Regions from separate parts of the Pseudovibrio sp. POLY-S9 genome, predicted to be linked through region 1. Evidence: predicted binding sites of a transcription regulator. Region 1 holds the regulator's gene; the other holds the start of a gene.

Region 1 (10,168 bases):
TCGATCTCTTCCTCTTTATTGCCGGGAAACGTCATCATGAATCTGTCGTGCTCTGCAAAAATGCCGTGTCCCAGGATCTCGTTTGTATCGACCAGCGTTACCGTGTGCCCTTTATCGCTGATGTAGGTGCGCTTGGGGGCTTCCTTGGAGGGGGAGACTGTGTACCCGTCACCATATCGCTCAACGCAGATGGAATTGTCTGATGTGCCGTCCTGCATGCTCAGGTTTGAAAAGACAACGTCTCTGGAGGCTTGTGTGGTGTCGGTGTTTGCTAAGGAATAGCTTGCCAGACCAGCAGAGAGGAGCGTGAAAGCTGCAAAAACAGGGAGGGGGGCAAGACGCATCAATACATCCTTTTCTGATGCCGGTGGCAGTGTCGGGCACTTGGTCAAACATCAAGGATAGGGATGTGGTGAGGCATGAACAGGATTAAGCCGCCTCATGGTTTGCGTGTGTTGAACGCAATGGGCGATATTCAAATAAAAAAGGAGGCAAAATGCCTCCTTTTTCTAAAGTCTGTCTATCAGCTCAATCAGCTTCGCTACACTTCCCGAAAACCGGTATCCGTTTTTCGGAGAATGTTTTTAGCGGCGCTGGTCGATTGGCTGATAATCACGCTCGGAATAGCCGGTGTACAGCTGGCGTGGACGACCGATACGCTGGGAAGGATCTTCAATCATTTCCTTCCACTGTGCGATCCAACCTACTGTACGAGCCAGTGCGAAGAGCACAGTGAACATGGTGGTTGGGAAGCCCAGAGCACGCAGGGTGATGCCGGAGTAGAAGTCAATGTTTGGATAAAGCTTCTTCTCAACGAAGTAAGGATCGGTGAGAGCAACTTTTTCCAGTTCCATTGCCACTTCAAGAAGCGGATCGTCCTGGTGGCCCAGCTCTGCAAGCACTTCATGACAGGTTTTCTGCATGATGCGCGCGCGTGGGTCGTAGTTTTTGTAGACGCGGTGACCGAAGCCCATGAGGCGGAACGGATCATTCTTGTCTTTTGCACGTGCTACATACTCAGGAATACGGTCAACAGAACCGATTTCGGAGAGCATGTTCAGAGCTGCCTCATTCGCACCGCCATGAGATGGACCCCACAGACATGCAATACCAGCTGCAATACATGCAAATGGGTTTGCGCCTGAAGAACCAGCAAGACGTACGGTGGATGTGGAAGCATTCTGCTCGTGGTCAGCGTGCAGGATGAAGATACGGTCCATGGCGCGTGCCAGAACCGGATTTACTTTATATTCCTCACATGGAACTGCGAAGCACATGTGCAGGAAGTTGGATGCGTAGTCCAGATCGTTTCTTGGGTAAACGAATGGCTGGCCAACGTGGTATTTGTAGGCCATTGCAGCAATGGTCGGCATCTTTGCGATCATGCGCAGGGATGCAACCATGCGCAGGTGTGGATCAGAGATGTCGGTGCTGTCATGATAGAAGGAAGAGAGAGCTCCAACGGTACCGGTCATGACTGCCATTGGGTGGGCGTCACGACGATAACCCTTGAAGAAAGAGCTCATCTGATCATGGATCATGGTGTGGTAGGTTACACGATGAACAAAATCGTCCTTCTCTGCGCGTGTTGGCAGTTCGCCGTACAGCAGCAGATAGCAGCTTTCCAAAAAGTCGCCGTGTTCGGCGAGCTGTTCAATCGGGTAACCGCGGTAAAGCAGAACGCCTGCGTCACCGTCGATGTAAGTGATCTTGGATTCGCATGAGGCAGTTGATGTGAAACCAGGGTCCAGTGTGAAGTGATCAGTTTGCTTATAAAGCGAACCGATGTCCAGAACATCAGGGCCCATGGAGCCAGAGTGGACGTTAAAGTCCCAGCTGTTGTCTCCAATAGTCAGTTTCGCTGTTTTGTCGCTCATATCAGGCAACCCCCATTTTGTATCTCCTCATGCGACTTGCTTCATTTGTGTACAAATGAATACACTGCATGATCTGACGTTTCCGCCCGGAGGAGAGTGTTGTCGTGGAACTGCCTATATCATTTGCCGCGATGGGGCAAGCGCCCGCAACCAATGCTTTTAGCTATAAGTGTAACTACCGCTACGAATGACTAGTATTTGCAGCGGTAGTTTCTTTTAGAATTCAGCGAATTAAGCTGAAAGATCACGAATGCGTGCGCAAGATTCGTCTTTTTCGAGCACTTTGAGCACGTCAAAGATGCCTGGGGATGTGCCACGACCAGTGAGTGCAGCGCGCAATGGCTGAGCAACTTTGCCGAGTTTCAGCTCTCCTGCTTCCGCAACTGCCTTAACGGCAGCCTCGGTGCTTTCCACGGTCCACTCGTCCAGTGCTTCCAGAGCAACCAGAACCTTGCCAAGAACAGCACGTGCCTCGTCAGAGAGGATCTTTTCAGCCTTTGCATCTAGATCCAGCGGACGCTGAACCCAGAGGTAACGTGCAGATTCCTGCAGTTCGACAAGGGTCTTTGCGCGCTCTTTCAGGCCAGGCAGAGCTTCAACCAGTTTGTCCTGGTTTCCGTCGCCCGCAATCCACGCCATGACGTCTGCGCCGCCTTCCACGTCCATCAGATAGGTGAGGAAGTGGCCGAGCAGCTCCTCATCGTTTTCTGAGCGCATGTAGTGAGCGTTCAGGTTTTCCAGCTTCTTGAAGTCGAAACGGGACGGGGATTTGCCTACAGCGTCCAGACCGAACCACTCGATCATCTGATCGGTAGAGAAGATCTCGTCATCGCCGTGGGACCAGCCGAGGCGTGCCAGATAGTTGCGCATGGCGGATGGCAGGTAGCCCATAGCCCGGTACGCTTCTGCACCAACTGCGCCGTGGCGCTTGGAGAGCTTTGCGCCGTCTGGTCCATAGATCAGCGGAATGTGCGCCATGATCGGGACATCCCAGTTCAGGGCCTTGTAGATCAGGGACTGGCGTGCTGCGTTGGTCAGGTGGTCATCGCCACGTACGATGTGGGTGACGCCCATGTCATGATCGTCTACCACAACGGCCAGCATGTAGGTTGGGTTGCCATCAGAACGCACGAGGATCAGGTCGTCCAGATCCTTGTTGGCGAACTTGACGGTGCCCTGAACCTGATCTTCCACGATGGTGTCACCTTCGAGCGGCGCTTTCAGGCGAATAGCAGGGGCGATGCCTTCTGGTGCTTCAGATGGGTCACGATCACGCCAGGTGCCGTCATAACGCGGCGGGCGACCTTCTGCGCGGGCCTTCTCGCGCATCTCGTTCACTTCTTCCGGAGAGCAGTAGCAGTAGTACGCAGTGCCGTCCTTGACCATCTGCTCAGCAACTTCGCGGTGGCGGTCAACGCGGCCATACTGGGAGATCGGCTCGCCGTCCCAGTCCATGCCCAGCCAGGACAGACCGTCCAGCAGCGCATCTACGGCTTCCTCGGTGGAGCGGGAGCGATCGGTGTCTTCAATGCGCAGCAGCATTTTACCGCCGCTGTGTTTTGCCAGAAGCCAGTTGAACAGGGCTGTACGGGCGCCGCCAATATGCAGGTAGCCAGTAGGAGAAGGCGCAAAGCGCGTCACAACAGGTTTAGTCATAGGTGTTCCGGAAAAGTTTCAAGTTACTTCGAATAGTTTGGGGTAATTACGGCGGGGCGCCGTACCTCTGCGGGCTGTGTACCATAGCATTGAAAAGTTCCCAAGTGGCAGAAAGGGACTTAAGGGTGCGCGAGGGGCAATCATCCTCAGACAAGACGCAATCTGGTGGCTGTGCTCCCAGAATAGGCGAGCTTTGCCTTGAGGAGGATAAGTTTTCTTTTGCGCCGTTTGAGACCGATACGGCGCTTGCTGGGCGAACCACACAGCAACGCACAAAAACGCAAGTCAACGCAAAAAACGCACATAGCAACGCAAGTACGCGTTTTGCTGAAGAAAAACAGCGCCTTGGGCTTCGTGATGTGCTTCAAAGGGCACGTAAGTTGCTGGGTTTCGTGCTGAGGCCGGATTGGTCAGCTGTCATGACTTATGCCCGCTCTGCTCTGGTGCAGGATTGGAACAAGGGGCATGGCATCCTTTGGTATGCGCTTTGCCATTTGGCTGGTGTGCTGGTTTATTTCTCACTCCCCGCGGAGCCTTACAGCGTTTTAAGCGGAACTCCTTTTATCTTATTGGGAATATTTGCTTTTCGTCGTTGGAGGGGTGGTCGATTGACGGTTGGTCTGACTGCGCTTTTGTTCTTTATAGCCGGGTTCTTCCTTGCTGATTTGCGCGTGGAGTATGCGCGCGGTGACCCGCTGGAGCGCCCGGTTACACGCAAAATAGAGGGTGTGGTTGCTGGAGTGAAGCATTCTGGCAAAGGGGCTTACTCCGTCATTTTTGCAGATGTAAACGCACTTTCGCAGAAGGGCGTAACTCCTCTTTCTTATCGCATCCGGATCAGCATCAAGGGGATGAAAGAGGCACCCGTGATGGGGGACAGGATGCAGCTGAAGGCTCGGTTGTTGCCGCCGGGAGGTGCGGTGCGCCCCGGTGGGTATGACTTTGCCCGGACTGCGTTTTTCAGTGGGATTGGTGCGGTTGGCTATGCGCTTTCCAAGCCGGTTGTTGTAGCGCACGTAGAGGGCACAAGTTTTCTGCAAGGGATAGAGCGTGTGCGTAGTGGGATAGCACAGCGGATCCGGCGGGTGTTGGATAACAGCGCGGAAAGTGCGTTTGCTGTTGCGCTTCTGGTGGGCAAGCGAGACTACCTTGCCACCGCTGACAAGGATGCGTTACGCAACGCCGGACTTGCTCATGTCCTCGCTATCTCCGGTATGCATATGGGTCTTGTCACTTCTCTGGTCTTCCTTGGTGCCCGCCTGATCTTGTCTCTCAGCCAGTCGCTTGCGCTGAAAGGACATATTCACGTTTACGCTAGCGTGGCAGCGCTGATTGCGGCGATTGTTTATCTTGGTTTGTCAGGTGCTTCTGTCGCAACGCAGCGGGCTTTTTTGATGGCGGCGATGATTTTATGCGCGGGTCTGCTTGGTCGGCGGGCCTTCAGTTTGCGTGGTCTGGCGCTGGCTTGCCTTGCGCTTTTGAGCCTGAGGCCGGAGGAGGTTCTGGCTCCCGGGTTTCAGATGTCCTTCATTGCAGTGCTCGCCTTGCTCTCAGCCTATATGCTTGGGAAGGATTGGTTGCTCGGTGATCGAGATAGTTCGCGCAGACGGAATGTCTCATGGTTTCAGAAGGTTAGTCGTGTAAGTTTAAAGTGGATTCTAGCTTGTGCGTTGACCTCGTTGATTGCAGGTGCTGCCACGGGGCCAGTTGCGGCGATGCATTTTGAGCAGGTTGCGCCTTATGGAGTTCTGGGGAATATCCTTGCGATGCCATTGGTGACTTTTGTGGTTATGCCCCTTGGGTTATTGAGCCTGCTGGCGATCCCGTTTGGTGCGGATGCGTTCTTTCTGCAAGGGATGGAGGCTGGGTTGGCGCTGGTGCTGAAAGCTGCCTACTGGGTGAGCTCACTCAGTGAGGGGCTGACCAGTCTCGGGGTTGCCAGTGCTCCAGGGTATCTGCTCGTGATCCTAGCGATTGTCGTGCTGTGTGTGATGCCGCTGCGCCTGAAATGGCTTTCACTTCCGGCATTTACGGTGAGTGTCCTGATGTTTGCCGGTGGCAAGGCGCCTGATCTGATGATTGCGGATGCGGGCAAGCACATTGCTTATTATGGGCAGGATGGTGCGTTTCGACTGACGTCCTCGCGTATGTCGTTTGCTGCTGACAGCCTGTTGCGCGCTGGTGGGGGTTCAGCGGGTTCGTTCAAGCAGCACAAGGTGAGGGCTTCAGATCGGTCCTGTGATGAGCGCGGCTGTGTGATTGAGATATTCCCTCAGCAGCCTGCGGAGGGAGAGAGGGTAAGTTCAGAACCTATCCTGCTGGCGCAGTCCAAAGCAGTTGATGTTTTGGAGGCTGACTGCCATCTTGCCACCATCGTCATCACACAGGTTCAGGCGCCTCCGGCTTGCCGGGCTGAGCTGGTTATCGACCAGAAGATTTTCGGAGAACGAGGTTCAGCTTACATCTGGCTCTCAGCTGGCGCTAAGGGCGGGGAAAGAATAAAAAAAGTGCGCTGGGCATATGATGCTCAGCGCAGACCTTGGAATCCAAAATTGCCTCAGGCAACCAATGATTTAATAGCGGCGGAAGAGCGCAATCATCTTGCCTTGAACGTGGACGCGGCCCGGGCCGAAGATGCGAGTTTCGTAGGCGGGGTTGGCCGCTTCCAACGCGACTGAGGCGCCTTTTTTGCGCAGGCGCTTCAAGGTTGCTTCTTCTTCATCAATCAGCGCCACAACGATTTCGCCGTTATCAGCCGTGTCACCACGTTTGATCAACACGGTATCCCCATCGAAGATACCGGCATCGATCATGGAATCGCCTTTGACTTCCAATGCATAATGCTCGCCGCGCCCCATCAGATCAGCAGGCATTGCGATGGTATGGCTTTGTGTCTGGATTGCTTCGATTGGGACGCCTGCAGCAATGCGGCCCATGACCGGGATTTCCAGCGTTGGCACTTCGTCTGGTGATGTGGTGCGTGGAGGTGGCGGCGTTGCTACTTTCTTGCTCAGGGAGCCCTCAATCACCTCAGGTGCAAAGCCTTTTTCCTTGGCGGCAGGCTTCAGGCCCGGAGAAATGGAGTCTGGCAGTTTGAGGATTTCAAGTGCACGAGCTCTGTTCGGCAAGCGGCGAATGAAGCCGCGCTCTTCCAGAGCTGTGATCAGCCGGTGAATGCCGGATTTGGAACGGAGGTCCAGCGCGTCCTTCATCTCATCGAAGGAGGGCGGAACACCGGCTTCCTTCAAGCGTTGATGGATGAACATCAAAAGCTCGTGTTGCTTCTGTGTAAGCATCTTTTATCCCCGTTCGCTCCTAAGGCGCTGATTGAAAGTGAGCGGCCATTCCTGACCAATCGCAGTTTTGTAATTCCAAGAAGCTGAAAGACTTCAACTTCTGCGATTGGAAGGACAAAACACGAACGTACTCTACCTGTTCTCATTGTGTTCTGCAATGGGTTTGTTGAGGTTAAGCCCTGCTAGAACTGGGGGATTTGGTTTCTGGTGGGTGAGTGGGCAGGGGTTGCCCACTTCTGATGTCTGGATTTAGCGTAGCTTGAGCAGGTCCACTTTTTCACCTGCCTTTGCAGCTGGTGCGTGTGGTGGACGAATGATCAGGGCATCTGCTTTTGTCAGCAAAGCAAGCATGGAAGAGTCCTGTTTGCCAAACGGTGTTGCTGTCAGATCTCCGTGTTCGTCTGTGCCCAGACTGGTGCGCAGGTAGTCTTGGCGCATATCATTTGCAGGCAAATCATCTGCCAGAGTTGCTTTGGTAACGCCTTGATTTGTCACAGAGACCGTGCGGCCTAGCATCTTATCCAGAAGCGGGCCAAGGAAGAGGAGTGCGCATACAAGGCTGGAGACTGGATTGCCAGGAAGGCCGAGGACTTTCATGGGGCCAAGGGCTCCGGCCATGAGGGGCTTGCCCGGGCGCATGGCGATGCGCCAGAAGCCTAGCTCCATGCCTTCAGCGCCCAGTACGTCCTGAATGAGATCGTGGTCGCCCACAGAGGCACCGCCGAGTGTCACCAGTACATCGGCTTTTGCTTCAATAGCCTGTTTCACGCGTGCCGTGATTTCCTCAGGCTGGTCTGGTGCAATGCCCAGCATCATTGGCGTTCCGCCACAGTTTCTGACGAATTCTGCGATGCCGACCTGATTGGACGCTATGATTTGATTCGGACCTGGTATCTGACCTGGCTCGACGAGTTCATCACCATTTGCGAGGATCGCAACGACTGGCTTTTTGCGCGCTGGCAAGGTTGCGTGGTTCATAGCGCCTGCAAGAGACAATTCACGGAAGCCGAGTGGAGCTCCTGCCTTCAGGAGGGTCTGGCCTTCTTTGAAGTCGAGGCCTGCTGGGCGGATGAACTTACCAACAGAAACGGCTTCCTCGCAAAACAGGTTATCCCCGTCACGGCGGGCGTTTTCCTGCATCAAAATCGCGTCAACGCCTGCTGGAACAGGTGCACCTGTAAAGATGCGCAGAGCTTCTCCGGCTTGCAACGTGCCATCGAAGTTATGCCCGGCAGCGACTTCTCCAATGACCTTCAAAGCAGTCTCTGGATCGACCGTATCAGCAGCTTTGACGGCATATCCATCCATTGCTGAGGCGGAAAATGGAGGCTGCGTTCGTGTTGCAGCAACATCTTCTGCCAGAATGCGTTCTCCGGCTTCAAGTAGTGGAAGCTGCTCGGTACCGATCGGATTCACATCTTTCAGGAGGCGGTCCAGCGCTTCTTCAATACTGATCAAGTTCATTGGGAGTTATCCTCCTCAGCCAGATAGTGACCGGACTTGCCGCCCTTCTTCTCCAGCAACCGGATTTCACCGATCTCCATAGAGCGATCAACGGCTTTTGCCATATCGTAAATTGTCAGGCAGGCAACGGAGGCAGCTGTAAGTGCTTCCATCTCGATACCGGTCTGGCCGGACACTTTTGCAAAGACTTCGATCTCAATTCCTGGCAGTTCAGGGTTGGGTGTGAAGTCCACCTGAACCTTGGAAAGCGCCAGAGGATGACAGAGAGGGATCAGCTCGTGAGTTCTCTTGGCCGCCATGATGCCAGCAATGCGCGCCGTTGCGAGCACGTCGCCTTTCTTGGCGTTGCCTGAAAGGATCATGTCCAGAGTTTCAGGCTGCATTTTTACCTGACCGCCTGCTCGGGCAATGCGTGAGGTAACCTCTTTCTCCGAAATGTCGACCATATGAGCCGCACCGCTGTCATCTAAGTGAGTGAGTTTTGGAGAAAGTTCTGACATTTTCTTGCCTCTGGACACAGTTTGTTCAGGTGTCTGCTTTTGCCAAGCAGTTGATTTTTAGCGTTTAAGCAAAGCTTTGGTTGCGGTTTCCACATCTTCCTGACGCATCAGGCTTTCGCCGATGAGGAAGGTGGAGATGCCGGAGTTTTCCATTCGGGAGAGGTCTTCCGGAGTGAACAGGCCGCTCTCGCCAACGATGATTCGATCTTGCGGGATCAGTGGTGCGAGCCGCTCGCTGGTTTCCAGAGATGTCTCGAAGGTTTTTAGATTGCGATTGTTGATGCCAACAAGCGGAGAGGAGAGCTTCAGTGCGCGTTCCAACTCAGCTTCGTCATGAACTTCGATAAGCGCATCCATGCCCAGTTCAAATGCGGCGTCTTCCAACTCTTTGGCCAGTTGGTCGTCAACAGCTGCCATAATGATCAGAATACAGTCAGCGCCCCATGCACGTGCTTCATGAACCTGATAGGTGTCATAAAGGAAATCTTTACGCAGAACTGGCAGAGATACTTCAGTGCGCGCTGCGACGAGATACTCTGGTTTGCCCTGAAAGGATGGTGTGTCTGTCAATACGGACAAGCATGCTGCACCACCGTTTTCATAGGCTTTCGCGAGTGCGGGCGGGTTGAAGTCAGCGCGGATCAGCCCCTTGGATGGACTGGCTTTTTTAACCTCCGCGATCAGGGCGTACTCACCATTCGCATGTCTGGCTTTCAAAGCATCTGCAAAGCCGCGTGTTGGTGTTGCTGCTTTAATCGCCTCATTCAGATCAGCCAATGAAGTTTGCGCTTTGGCAGCAGCAATTTCTTCACGTTTGTAAGCTTCGATTTTCTTAAGGATATCTGACATGGGATCCGTGGTCTTAGAGTTTCATATTGGCAGCTGTTGCAGCGTCGGAGGCTTCAACAAGTTTGTCCAGTCGGGAAAGGGCTGCACCTTGGTCAATCGCATGCGCAGCCATCTGGACACCCTCAGCGAGGGTGGAGACCTTATCTGCGACGATAAGGGAGGCCGCTGAATTGAGCAGGACGATATCCCTGTAAGCGTTTTTTGCTCCTTGCAGCACTTCGCGCAGTGCCTGAGCATTTTCTTTTGGATCGCCGCCTTTCAGATCTTCTGTTTTTGCAAGCGGCAGGCCCGCATCTTCAGGAGACACTGTGAAGGTGTTGATGTTTCCGTTCTTCAGTTCGGCGACAAAGGTGGTTCCGGTGGTGGTGATTTCGTCCATTCCATCGGAGCCGTTGACGATCCAGGCTTTTTCGGTGCCCATTTCCTGAAGGGTGTTAGCGAGTGGTTCAACCCATTGCTGTGCGAATACGCCTGTCATCTGGCGCTTTGCGCCTGCCGGGTTGGCGAGCGGGCCTAGCAGGTTGAA
Region 2 (10,168 bases), on a different contig from region 1:
TGGCTCATGGGTTGGGCCAGCGGTGATGACAATGCGTTTGCCCTTCAGGGGCTGTTCTTTGGGAGAAAGGAGATCTTCAATCGCGGCAACAATTTCCAGCGGTTCTGACACGCGGCCATAGCCTGCTTCGCCTTTTTCCGCCATCTCGCCTGCGTTGGGGCCAACAAAATTCAGGCCGTCCGCTTTCAACTGAGCAACGTTGCGTTGGGTGGCCGGGTGGCTCCACATTTTGGAGTTCATAGCAGGAGCAACGAGGACCGGTTTGTCATTGGCCAGCAATACGCAGGAGGCCAGATCGTCAGCCAATCCATGTGCCATCTTTGCCATGATATTTGCTGTAGCTGGGGCAACAACGACGAGATCCGCCTCTCGCGACAAGCGGATGTGGCCGACATCGTGCTCGGCTTCTCTGTCAAACAGCTCGGTGAAGACTGTGTCGCCCGTCAGCGCACCAACAGCAAGCGGTGTGATAAACTGAGAACCACCGTTGGTCAGAACTGCCCGAACCTTCGCACCTCGCTCTTGCAGGCGGCGGATCAGATCCAGCGATTTGTAGGCTGCAATACCGCCTGTGATGATAAGGAGAATGCGCTTATCTGAAAGCATTTTGAAACCACCTTTTGCGCAGGCTTGATCACCATCAGGCCCGCCAACTCATTTCCTGAGGTATTTCTATCCGTTTTCACTCCGGATTTCATTAGTTTCCTAAAGGCCTTTCGTCCCATTGGGTAAATCGCGGTAAAAGTGCAGCGCCTTCAGATCCTGAATTTTCCGGGATGAGGCCAAATTTCTTCTTCGGGCTTGTCAAATTGCATGAGTTCGATGAGGTTTCTGCCCTCCAGAATGAAGGCGACCCAAACGCCTTTGGCCGGACTTTCCGGAGACAAAATAACATTCTTACCTTGCAAAGCTTCGGTAAGGTCATCAACCACATAGGCAACATGAGGGGTTGTCTTGATTATCTCGGGGAGTGGGTTGTCATCATCAAAGTTCATCCACTCAATGGCATAGGGACCCTCAAAATAGCCTGTTGCAGTGAGTTTGAGGGTTTTGTTGTGGTGCGTTTCCGGCAGCTTTTCGCTGGTTGGAATACCGACATGATGAAAGCGTAGTTCCTGCATGGCTCCTTGCCTCTAATGGCGATTTTGCCAATGCAGATTAGGCTTTTTCGATCACCACAGCCCCAAGATAACAGGTGCAATTGGAGAGAGTTTTCAGAGCTAAACACAAAAAAGCCCCGCTCTTGCGAGCGAGGCTTTCAGCATCAGAAGTTCCAGAGCCTAGAATTGGCCGGAGAAGCTGCGAGGTGCTGGAGCAATTGGTTCTGCAGTTCTCTTGCCAGAAACAGCATAAACCGCAAGTCCACGGTCATTCAGGCCATCTTGCTGGAAGCGGAAGATACCATCAATACCGAGGAAACCATCACGATTGGTCAACACACGGTCAGAGAAACGATCAGGCCCAGCGGAGCGGACCAGTCCAGCGGCCAGAATGGTTGCATCATAAGCCAAGGACGCGTTGCGCGGTGGCTGGGAGCCGTAGGTTTCGCGGTAACGGGTCGCGAGACGCTCGAAGCTCTGGTTATCCGGACCCGGGAACCAACTGCCAACCATGACAGGGGACTGGAGGATGTCCGGTGTGTTCCATTGACCACTGCCGATCATCTTCACTTCACCAAGGCTTGCACCCATTTCGGTCATCACCTGCATCACAAACGGAGGAACACCGCCCCCTTCAGGAACAAACAGAGTGTCCACCTGCGAAATAGAGCGGCTCAGGCTGGCAACGCGGGCGCGGATGTCTTCAGCATTGCCCGGGATATAGCGCTCGATGGTGATGATACGGCCATTTGTTTGCCCAACAGCCTGACGGAATGCAGCTTCAGCCACTGCACCATAGGCATTGTTTGGCAACAGCGCAGAATAGGAACCGCGCTCTTGTTCTGCCGCGTAAGACACGATGCGGTTTACGTCAGATACTGGCAGGTAGCTGAGCAGGTACGTGCCCGGCTTTGCTGCATTGGTATCAGAGGAGAATGCAACGATTGGAACACCAGAGCGTCTCGCAACAGCGGAAGCCCCCTGAACAGCTGGGGCAAAAACCGGACCGATAAGGAGTTCTGCGCCTTCACTGATCGCCTGCTGAGCAGCAATGCTTGCACCCTGTGAGGTTCCGCCAGTGTCTTTTACGAGCAGCTGGATGTCAGCACCCTGAAAATCCTCAAGTGCAAGCTTGGCGGAGTTTTCGAAAAGAGTGGCAACAGAAGAAGCGGATTGGCCTTCGCCAGAATATGGCAACAACAGGCCAACACGAACAGAACCATTGCCAATGGCACGGCCTGAAACCAGTTGCGGCTGGCCGTTCGGGTTCAAATCAGGCTGAAAAGGAGTGTTCACCGATGAGAAGTTAGGTGAATTAACACAGCCAGCCAACAAGAAGGAGACGCCAAGTGCAGCCCCTGTCACAAGTTTGCGGAAGCTCATTCCACGCAGTGTGGCTGATCCTAAGCTCATGGATGCCCCATCTATTCCGAAGGCCGTTCGATCAATCCCTCATTTTGCAAGGGACGAAATCCGGCAATTTACATTTAGAACTCGTCGCGATTGTTCCCGCGCCATGCTCTAATCGATTATTTTACGCATACTCTTATCCGAAAACCGGACCCCACTTCTCGGAGATGCGCCTTAGTTTGGTTTATTTCTACAGATCCAACGCAGTTAATACAGCCTCAACCCAAGGAAATCCGCGATTTTTTTAAGGATTCTGTCAAAAACTCCCCGTTGTAATTAGTCATTTTGCGGTTTGTTGGTTAGATGTGCACTCTCTACTGTGCAAAACTTGCTCCATTCTGGAGCTTTCACGAGGCGACCATGGATCATTCCGAAGCTGCATCTGAGCGGAAATACTACATTAGCGAGCATTCGCTAACGGCTAAACGGATTGAACCGGGACTGCACATCGTTTCAACCCCAATCGGCAATCTGCAGGACATCACAATCCGTGCGCTGGAAACTTTGGCGGCTTGCGATCTTATTGCCTGCGAAGATACCCGTGTGACGGGTGTTTTGTTACAGCGTTATGGCATCCGCACGCAGATGATGACCTATCATGAGCACAATGCCCACAGACAACTGCCTAAGATTTTGGAGGCATTGGGTGCTGGACGAGCCGTTGCATTGGTTTCCGATGCTGGTACGCCGCTCATTTCTGATCCAGGTTTTCGGCTTGTAGGTGATGTGGTAGAGCACGGACACAAGGTGGTGCCAATTCCAGGTGCCTCAGCCATGTTGAGCGGTCTGGTTGGCGCCGGTTTACCCTCTGACACTATTTTGTTTGCTGGTTTTCTGCCCAATAAGACCCACGGCAGAAAGAAACGTCTTGAAGAACTGAGAGATATTCCGGCGACACTGGTGTTTTATGAGAGCCCTCACAGAGTTGGGGCTTCTCTTGTCGACATGACTGAAATTCTTGGGAAGCGTAAGGCTGCTGTTGCACGTGAGCTGACCAAGCGGTTTGAGACCTTCCAGCGTGGTACCCTTGCAGAACTGAGTGATTTCTATTCGGGGGATCGCCCTAAGGGAGAAATTGTTATTCTTGTTTCACCACCTGAAGAGCAAGAACTGACCGAGGTTGATGCAGACGAACTGTTGCTCGAGGCATTGAAAGAAATGCCAGTGAGCGCAGCAGCGAAGAAAGTCTCCAAAGCAACCGGGGTGGATCGAAAGACGATTTATACCCGTGCTATGGAGCTGAAAAATGCAGGAACGGCAGAAGAGCCCGAGAGCGACTAAAAGCAACCTTCTTAAGAAGCAGGCTGCTTATCGAAAAGGACTGCAGGCGGAGCTGAAAGCAGAGATGCTGCTTCGCCAAGCAGGCTGGCAGATTCTTGAAAGACGCTACAAAACCAAGCAGGGCGAGATCGATTTGATCGCCGAACAAGACCAGACGATCGTGTTTGTAGAGGTGAAAGCCAGGCGGGGTGTGGATGATGGCTTATATGCAATCACGCAACGCTCTCAACGAAGGATTGCAAATGCCGCCCGAGAATGGGTTTCGCATCACAACGATGTGGTTGGAAAAACCTTGCGATTTGATGCGGTTATTCTTCCCAAACACGGAGAAGCCCAACACTTTCCTAATCTTTTTGAAGCTGAAATTTTTTAGGAAACAAATATTTTATCGCAAAAATGTAGACAAATTGCTTTCTGACCCACATATCTGCAGCTAACATCCATTTTTATTTACATGGATTTCTATCCCAGCGTTATTTCAGGAGTGCCTCATGTCCCAAGCAGCTTCTTCTGGTGCCAAGCGGCCGCTTAAAGTCGCCGTACAGATGGACCATATCTCTACCATCAACATTGCGGGCGACAGTGCTTTTGCTCTGATGTTAGAAGCGCAGGATCGTGGTTATGAACTGTATCACTACACACCAGAGCGTCTGGCGCTGTGGGGTGAAAAGGTTATGTGCCGCGTTGAGCCGGTAACCGTGCGCGACGAAGCAGGCAATCACTTCAGTTTTGGTGAACCGCAGCGCGTTGACATGTCTGAAATGGACGTCATTCTGATGCGTCAGGATCCTCCATTTGATCTGGCTTACATCGCTGCGACCCACATTCTCGAAAAGCTTTCCGAGACAACGCTCGTTCTGAACAATCCAGTCTCTGTGCGTAATGCACCAGAGAAACTGTTTGTGACCCAGTTTGCGGACCTGATGCCACCAACGCTGATCACCCATGATCGCAAGGAGATTGATGAGTTCCGCAACATCCATAGCGACATCGTGATGAAGCCGCTGTTTGGGCATGGTGGAGCTGCTGTTTTCCGCGTGACCAAGGATGACCTGAACTATGGGTCTCTTTACGACTTCTTCTCCGTCACGTTTCGCGAACCTTGGGTCATTCAGAAGTTTCTGCCGAATGTGAAGCACGGTGATAAGCGGATTCTCCTGGTTGATGGTGAGTTTGCTGGTGCAGTAAACCGTGTGCCTGCAGAAGGTGACTTACGCTCCAACATGGTGCGTGGCGGATCTCCAAAAGACAGTGACCTGACCGAGCGCGAAAGAGAGATTTGCGCACGCCTTGGGCCGACACTGAAAGAGCAGGGACTCATTCTCGTTGGAATCGATGTGATTGACGGAAACCTCACTGAAATCAACGTGACTGCCCCAACTGGCATTCGAGCGATCCAGAAGCTGGGCGGGCCAGATGTAGCCGGTATGGTCTGGGATGTGCTTGAAAAAAAGCTGGAAGCCTAAAAAGTAACAAAAGCCCTGTTCTTCAACAGGGCTTTTCTTTTTCATCATGAACTCCGAGAATTCAGGTAGAGCTTCTTATGGGAGCTTTCGTATTTCTGAGTATTCAAGGCTTGTGTGTTTCTCATTCGTTCCTGCTTAATTACTACAATGATGATTAATTGTGGCCGCAGGAGTGTCAGGTGTTTGCTCGCATCTCTACCGTTTCCTTTCAGGGTGTCGACGCTGCAAATGTTGACGTGCAGGTCCAGATTAGCCCCGGATCCGTCTATTTCACTCTTGTTGGCCTGCCTGACAAGGCAATTGCAGAGAGCAAAGAGCGGGTTCGCTCAGCACTCATAGCCTCCGGCCTGGCGCTACCAGCCAAACGTGTGACGGTTAATCTTGCTCCGGCTGACCTGCCCAAGGAAGGATCTCATTATGACCTTCCAATTGCACTTGGCCTCTTGGTGGCGATGGGGGCACTGCCTGCGGAAGCTGTCGAAGGCTTCCTCGTACTAGGTGAGCTCTCACTGGATGGCAGCATTTCGCACGTAAACGGAGCCCTCCCAGCTGCAATCGCTGCTGTTGCAAACGAGAAAGGTTTGATCTGTCCGGCAAGTTGCGGCTCTGAAGCGGCATGGGCGGATGAGAACCTGAAGATTATGGCCGCGGGATCACTGGTTCAGCTCTACCGCGCCTTGAAAGGTGATATTACTCTTTCTGCCCCAAAACCGCGTAGCTCTCCACAAGTTGCCAGTTCACTGGACCTTGCCGATATTCGAGGTCAGGAAACAGCGAAGCGGGCACTGGAGATTGCTGCAGCTGGCTCTCATAACCTGATGATGGTTGGCCCACCAGGTTCTGGAAAGACCTTGCTCGCAAGCAGGTTACCCGCTCTTTTGCCACCGCTCTCAGCTCGCGAACTTCTGGAAGTATCCATGATCGCTTCCATATCAGGCGAGTTGGAAGATGGCGCTTTGAGCAATCAACGCCCCTTCCGAGCACCGCATCATTCTGCATCCATGGCCTCACTGGTTGGCGGAGGCATAAAGGCCAGACCCGGTGAAGTGTCCATGGCTCACAATGGTGTGCTTTTTTTGGATGAATTGCCAGAATTCGATAGTTCCGTTTTGGACAGCTTGAGACAACCTATTGAGAACGGTGTGGCAACGATTGTGCGAGCCAATTATCGCGTGAGCTACCCATCCATAGTGCAAGTGGTTGCTGCGATGAACCCTTGCCGTTGCGGGTATGCGGGAGAACCGGGACACACTTGCAGGCGAGGCGATAAATGCGCCAGTTCTTATCAGTCGCGAGTGTCCGGGCCATTCCTTGACCGGATGGATCTGCAACTACATGTTCCCGCGGTTTCTGCAAGAGACCTGATCAGCCCGCGCACTTCTGAGAGTTCGCAGGTGGTTGCTCAACGTGTTGCGCGTGCTCGTGCAATACAGCAAGCTCGCTATGCCTCTCTTGGGTTAGATATCACAGTCAACGCACATGCCAGTGCACGGACCATCGAGCAAATTGTTGCATTGGATCAAGGCAGTAAAGAGTTGATTGAACAGGCCTCCATACAATTTGGTCTTTCTGCACGTGGATACCATCGTGTTTTGAAACTATCACGGACAATCGCAGATATGGACGGGTCAGAGTCCGTTCAGCGTATTCACCTGGCCGAGGCCCTGAGCTTCAAACGCTCTTCAGCCTATTTGGCCGCTGCATAATCTGTTATATCCTACCAATTGAATTTTACTGATTAACCGAAATAGTTCGGGTGGAGCAAAAGCTGTGTTGAAACGGAGACTGAAAACTGAGGAGAGCACCCATGTTGTTACTCAGGCTCGCGTGTCTCTGATTAAGCAAAGCGAAATCACCGAGAAATCCTCCTTTGTTCTAAAGAGCCTCTCCATTTTCGTGGGCGTTATATGCTTGCTGATTGCGTTGTTGCTGACCGATTGGCAGTCCTTACAAGGTTTCTATGTTGTGTTGCTTGCTTTTGGAGCTGGCGCTGTCTTGTTTCGCCGGTTTCCAGCAAGTGATGTTATCGCACAAAGTTGGAAGACAGCTCAAATCCAGAGTGAAGTGGAGCAACTTGAAGACCCGTCTGAACTAGCTAGCGATACTGACTGGCAATTACGTGAAGCGGATGATCGGCATCGTTCCATTCTGGATGCGCTGGGCGCTATCGTGATCCGTTGTGATAGCAATGGGGTGGTGCTGTCCGTCAATGATGCAGGAAAACGCAATTTTCCGACTGGGTTTGGAGTTGAGATCGGAAGGGCTATACATCTGCCTTATGCCGAAGACTTTACTCCTGATCTTGAGGAAGGGGCTGCTGGGACTACTGAAGACGTTGCTTTGCGTACAAAACATGGCACCCGCTGGTATTCACTCCTGCGCCTGAGCATTCGCGATGGCAGCGGTGGAGCTCCTATCATTCAGTGGATCCTGACGGATGTCACAGATAGGCGACAAGCTGAGCAAAAGCTGCGAGAAGATCGCGACCATGCAGCAAATGCCAGCGAGGCAAAATCTCGCTTCCTTGCGATGGTCAGTCACGAAATTCGCACCCCCCTAAACGGTGTCTTGGGCATGGCAGATTTGTTGGATGACACGACAACCACTGCAGAGCAGCAAAATTACATAAATGCGATCAGAACTTCAGGCTCCACACTTTTGATGCTCATTGATGAGGTACTTGATTATTCCAAGATCGAAGCAGGAAAGCTGGAGTTGGAGACTGGCAATGTTGAGCTTGCTCCGTTAGTGGAACGCGTTGTGGAGCTGCTCTCTCCCAAAGCCCATGCAAAGGGATTGCAGATTGGTTCATTTATCAATCCAGCCGTACCAAAAACCATCCAGAGTGACCCCGCACGGTTGCAGCAAATCCTATACAATCTAGTTGGAAACGCGATCAAATTTACAGAAGAAGGCGGAGTTTCTTTAGTCCTGCAAGTCGCTACGGATACCACAGGCCATCATCTACTGGAGTTCGCTGTTCAAGATACTGGCCCCGGTATGGATGACGTTACAGCAGCTCGCATCTTCCGGGAATTTGAACAGAGTGAATATGGGCGTGACCGTAAGTTCGATGGAGCTGGCCTGGGCTTGGCAATTTCCAAACGACTCGCGGAGCTTATGGGAAGTTCTCTCACCGTTCAGAGCCAACTGGGTTGTGGCTCCACTTTCCTTCTTGAGATGCCAGTTGATGAGATTTCAGAGGACTTTGTAAAAGACCATGATAATCGTATCGCGATCATAACCAGTAATCAGATTGAGGCCGACCTCGTCTATAAAACGCTGAGCACAAGCGGTTACAATCACACCAAGGTTCTGGCAGCAGATGAACTTGAAGGTTTGCCTCTTACGACACAATTTGACCGTTTGCTTGTTGGTGAAGAATATGTAGAACGCATTCGCAATTTCTATGGGCAGCAATCTGAGAGTGCACCGGAGATCTTTGTCCTCATTAAACCACAGGAGCGGGCGCGGATTGCAGATATCAAGACCGGGGAGTTTTCTGGTTACTTGACCCGTCCTGTTCGTCGCAGCTCACTGCTTCGGGTACTCTCCCCCGGTTTGCTGCAGACTGACGCGGTAGATAACGATGTAATAGAAAAAGAGGTGGCGCCTATACAGCAAGGCCAAAACACAAATCTCAATGTATTAGTGGCCGAAGATAATCCAATTAACTGGATGCTGGTTCAAGCACTACTGGACAAACTGGGCCACAGATCGGAGCTTGCGGAGGATGGGCATAAGGCTGTTTCGCTCTGTGCCAGCGGCACGTTTGATATTGTGCTTATGGATCTGCACATGCCCGGTCTGGATGGACTTGAAGCCATCTCCAAAATTAGAGGCAGGGAAGACAAATCTGCGTCGCAAGTGCCAATTTATGTTGTTTCAGCAGATGTTATGCCGGAGGCAAAAGAAGAGGCTATTAAGGCCGGAGCAGACGGTTTTTTAAGCAAACCCCTAAAAAAGCAGGATCTCGAGGCTGTTTTAAAACGCTATGCTAAGGGATAGCTCGGTATATTTAGCCTGTTCAATATCACGAGGCGGTTGTTATACTCAGATTAACCGCGACCGCAGCATTGTTTAGCAAATGTGAGCGTCGTTACGCGGGTAAATGTTGGTGTTGTGTCACTCAACTGTCCTAAAATGGGCTTATATCACAGATTGACTACCCAAAATTGACATGGGTGACTCAATTGGTGCAAATTCAGAAAGGCGTTCTCATTATTGCAATGTTTCTTAAGCACCTAAGCAATATGAGATAATAATAGTATGGCTGGATCTGGACATATTTCCCCGATGAAAGTCCTAAAAAAGTTCACACCGAGTAAGCTGTCAGGGCGACCTGCGCCGCGGTGGATCCCTCAGGCAATGCTTGGAAAAATGCCGGAGGCAGGACAAAGCCTCGGTAAGGTCGGCCCACTCGAGGTTCGTCTTTCCAACGGAGCCAAAGAACTCAAGCAATCTCAGCGTTTACGCTACGAAGTGTTTTACGAAGAGATGTCCGCTATTGCAGATGCACAAACTCAGTTATCGCGTCTTGATCGCGACAGTTATGACGAGATTTGTGATCATCTATTGGTCGTTGATCACAACAGTCAGGTTCGCAACAAACCATTTTCCAAACTCAAGCCGCAGATCGTAGGCACTTACCGATTGCTCCGTCAGGAACTTGCACAGCTCAATGGCGGTTTCTACACAGCAGGCGAGTTTGATATTCAAGGGATTCTGGATCGTCACAGTGATCTGAATTTCATGGAACTCGGTCGTTCTTGTGTTTTGAAACCTTATCGCACCAAGAAGACCGTAGAATTGCTATGGCATGGCATCTGGTCTTATGTGCTGACGAATAATGTAGATGTTATGATTGGCTGTGCCTCTATCGAAGGTACTGATCCTGATCTTCTTGCTGAG

What was found. Region 1 encodes LexA, which represses DNA repair genes until DNA is damaged. Its sites were predicted from a motif close to TGTTCNNNNTGTGTTCNG; they were not measured.
Region 2: a site for LexA is predicted at 5,373-5,390, ahead of PPL9_RS13435 (YifB family Mg chelatase-like AAA ATPase). Genes of this name have one in related genera too.

What each region holds. Positions count from the first base shown of each region.
Region 1 is NZ_LCWX01000239.1:8,669-18,836, reverse strand. It holds gene PPL9_RS26435 (hypothetical protein) at 1-344, opposite strand, end outside; gene gltA (citrate synthase) at 585-1,877, opposite strand; gene gltX (glutamate--tRNA ligase) at 2,109-3,533, opposite strand; gene PPL9_RS26420 (ComEC/Rec2 family competence protein) at 3,659-6,211, shown strand; gene lexA (transcriptional repressor LexA) at 6,107-6,829, opposite strand; gene glp (gephyrin-like molybdotransferase Glp) at 7,079-8,293, opposite strand; gene moaC (cyclic pyranopterin monophosphate synthase MoaC) at 8,290-8,793, opposite strand; gene trpC (indole-3-glycerol phosphate synthase TrpC) at 8,851-9,642, opposite strand; gene trpD (anthranilate phosphoribosyltransferase) at 9,656-10,168, opposite strand, start outside.
Region 2 is NZ_LCWX01000145.1:253,254-263,421, forward strand. It holds gene coaBC (bifunctional phosphopantothenoylcysteine decarboxylase/phosphopantothenate--cysteine ligase CoaBC) at 1-606, opposite strand, end outside; gene PPL9_RS13410 (hypothetical protein) at 756-1,121, opposite strand; gene PPL9_RS13415 (penicillin-binding protein activator) at 1,281-2,513, opposite strand; gene rsmI (16S rRNA (cytidine(1402)-2'-O)-methyltransferase) at 2,871-3,791, shown strand; gene PPL9_RS13425 (YraN family protein) at 3,757-4,164, shown strand; gene gshB (glutathione synthase) at 4,283-5,257, shown strand; gene PPL9_RS13435 (YifB family Mg chelatase-like AAA ATPase) at 5,437-6,963, shown strand; gene PPL9_RS13440 (response regulator) at 7,028-9,265, shown strand; gene PPL9_RS13445 (GNAT family N-acyltransferase) at 9,626-10,168, shown strand, end outside.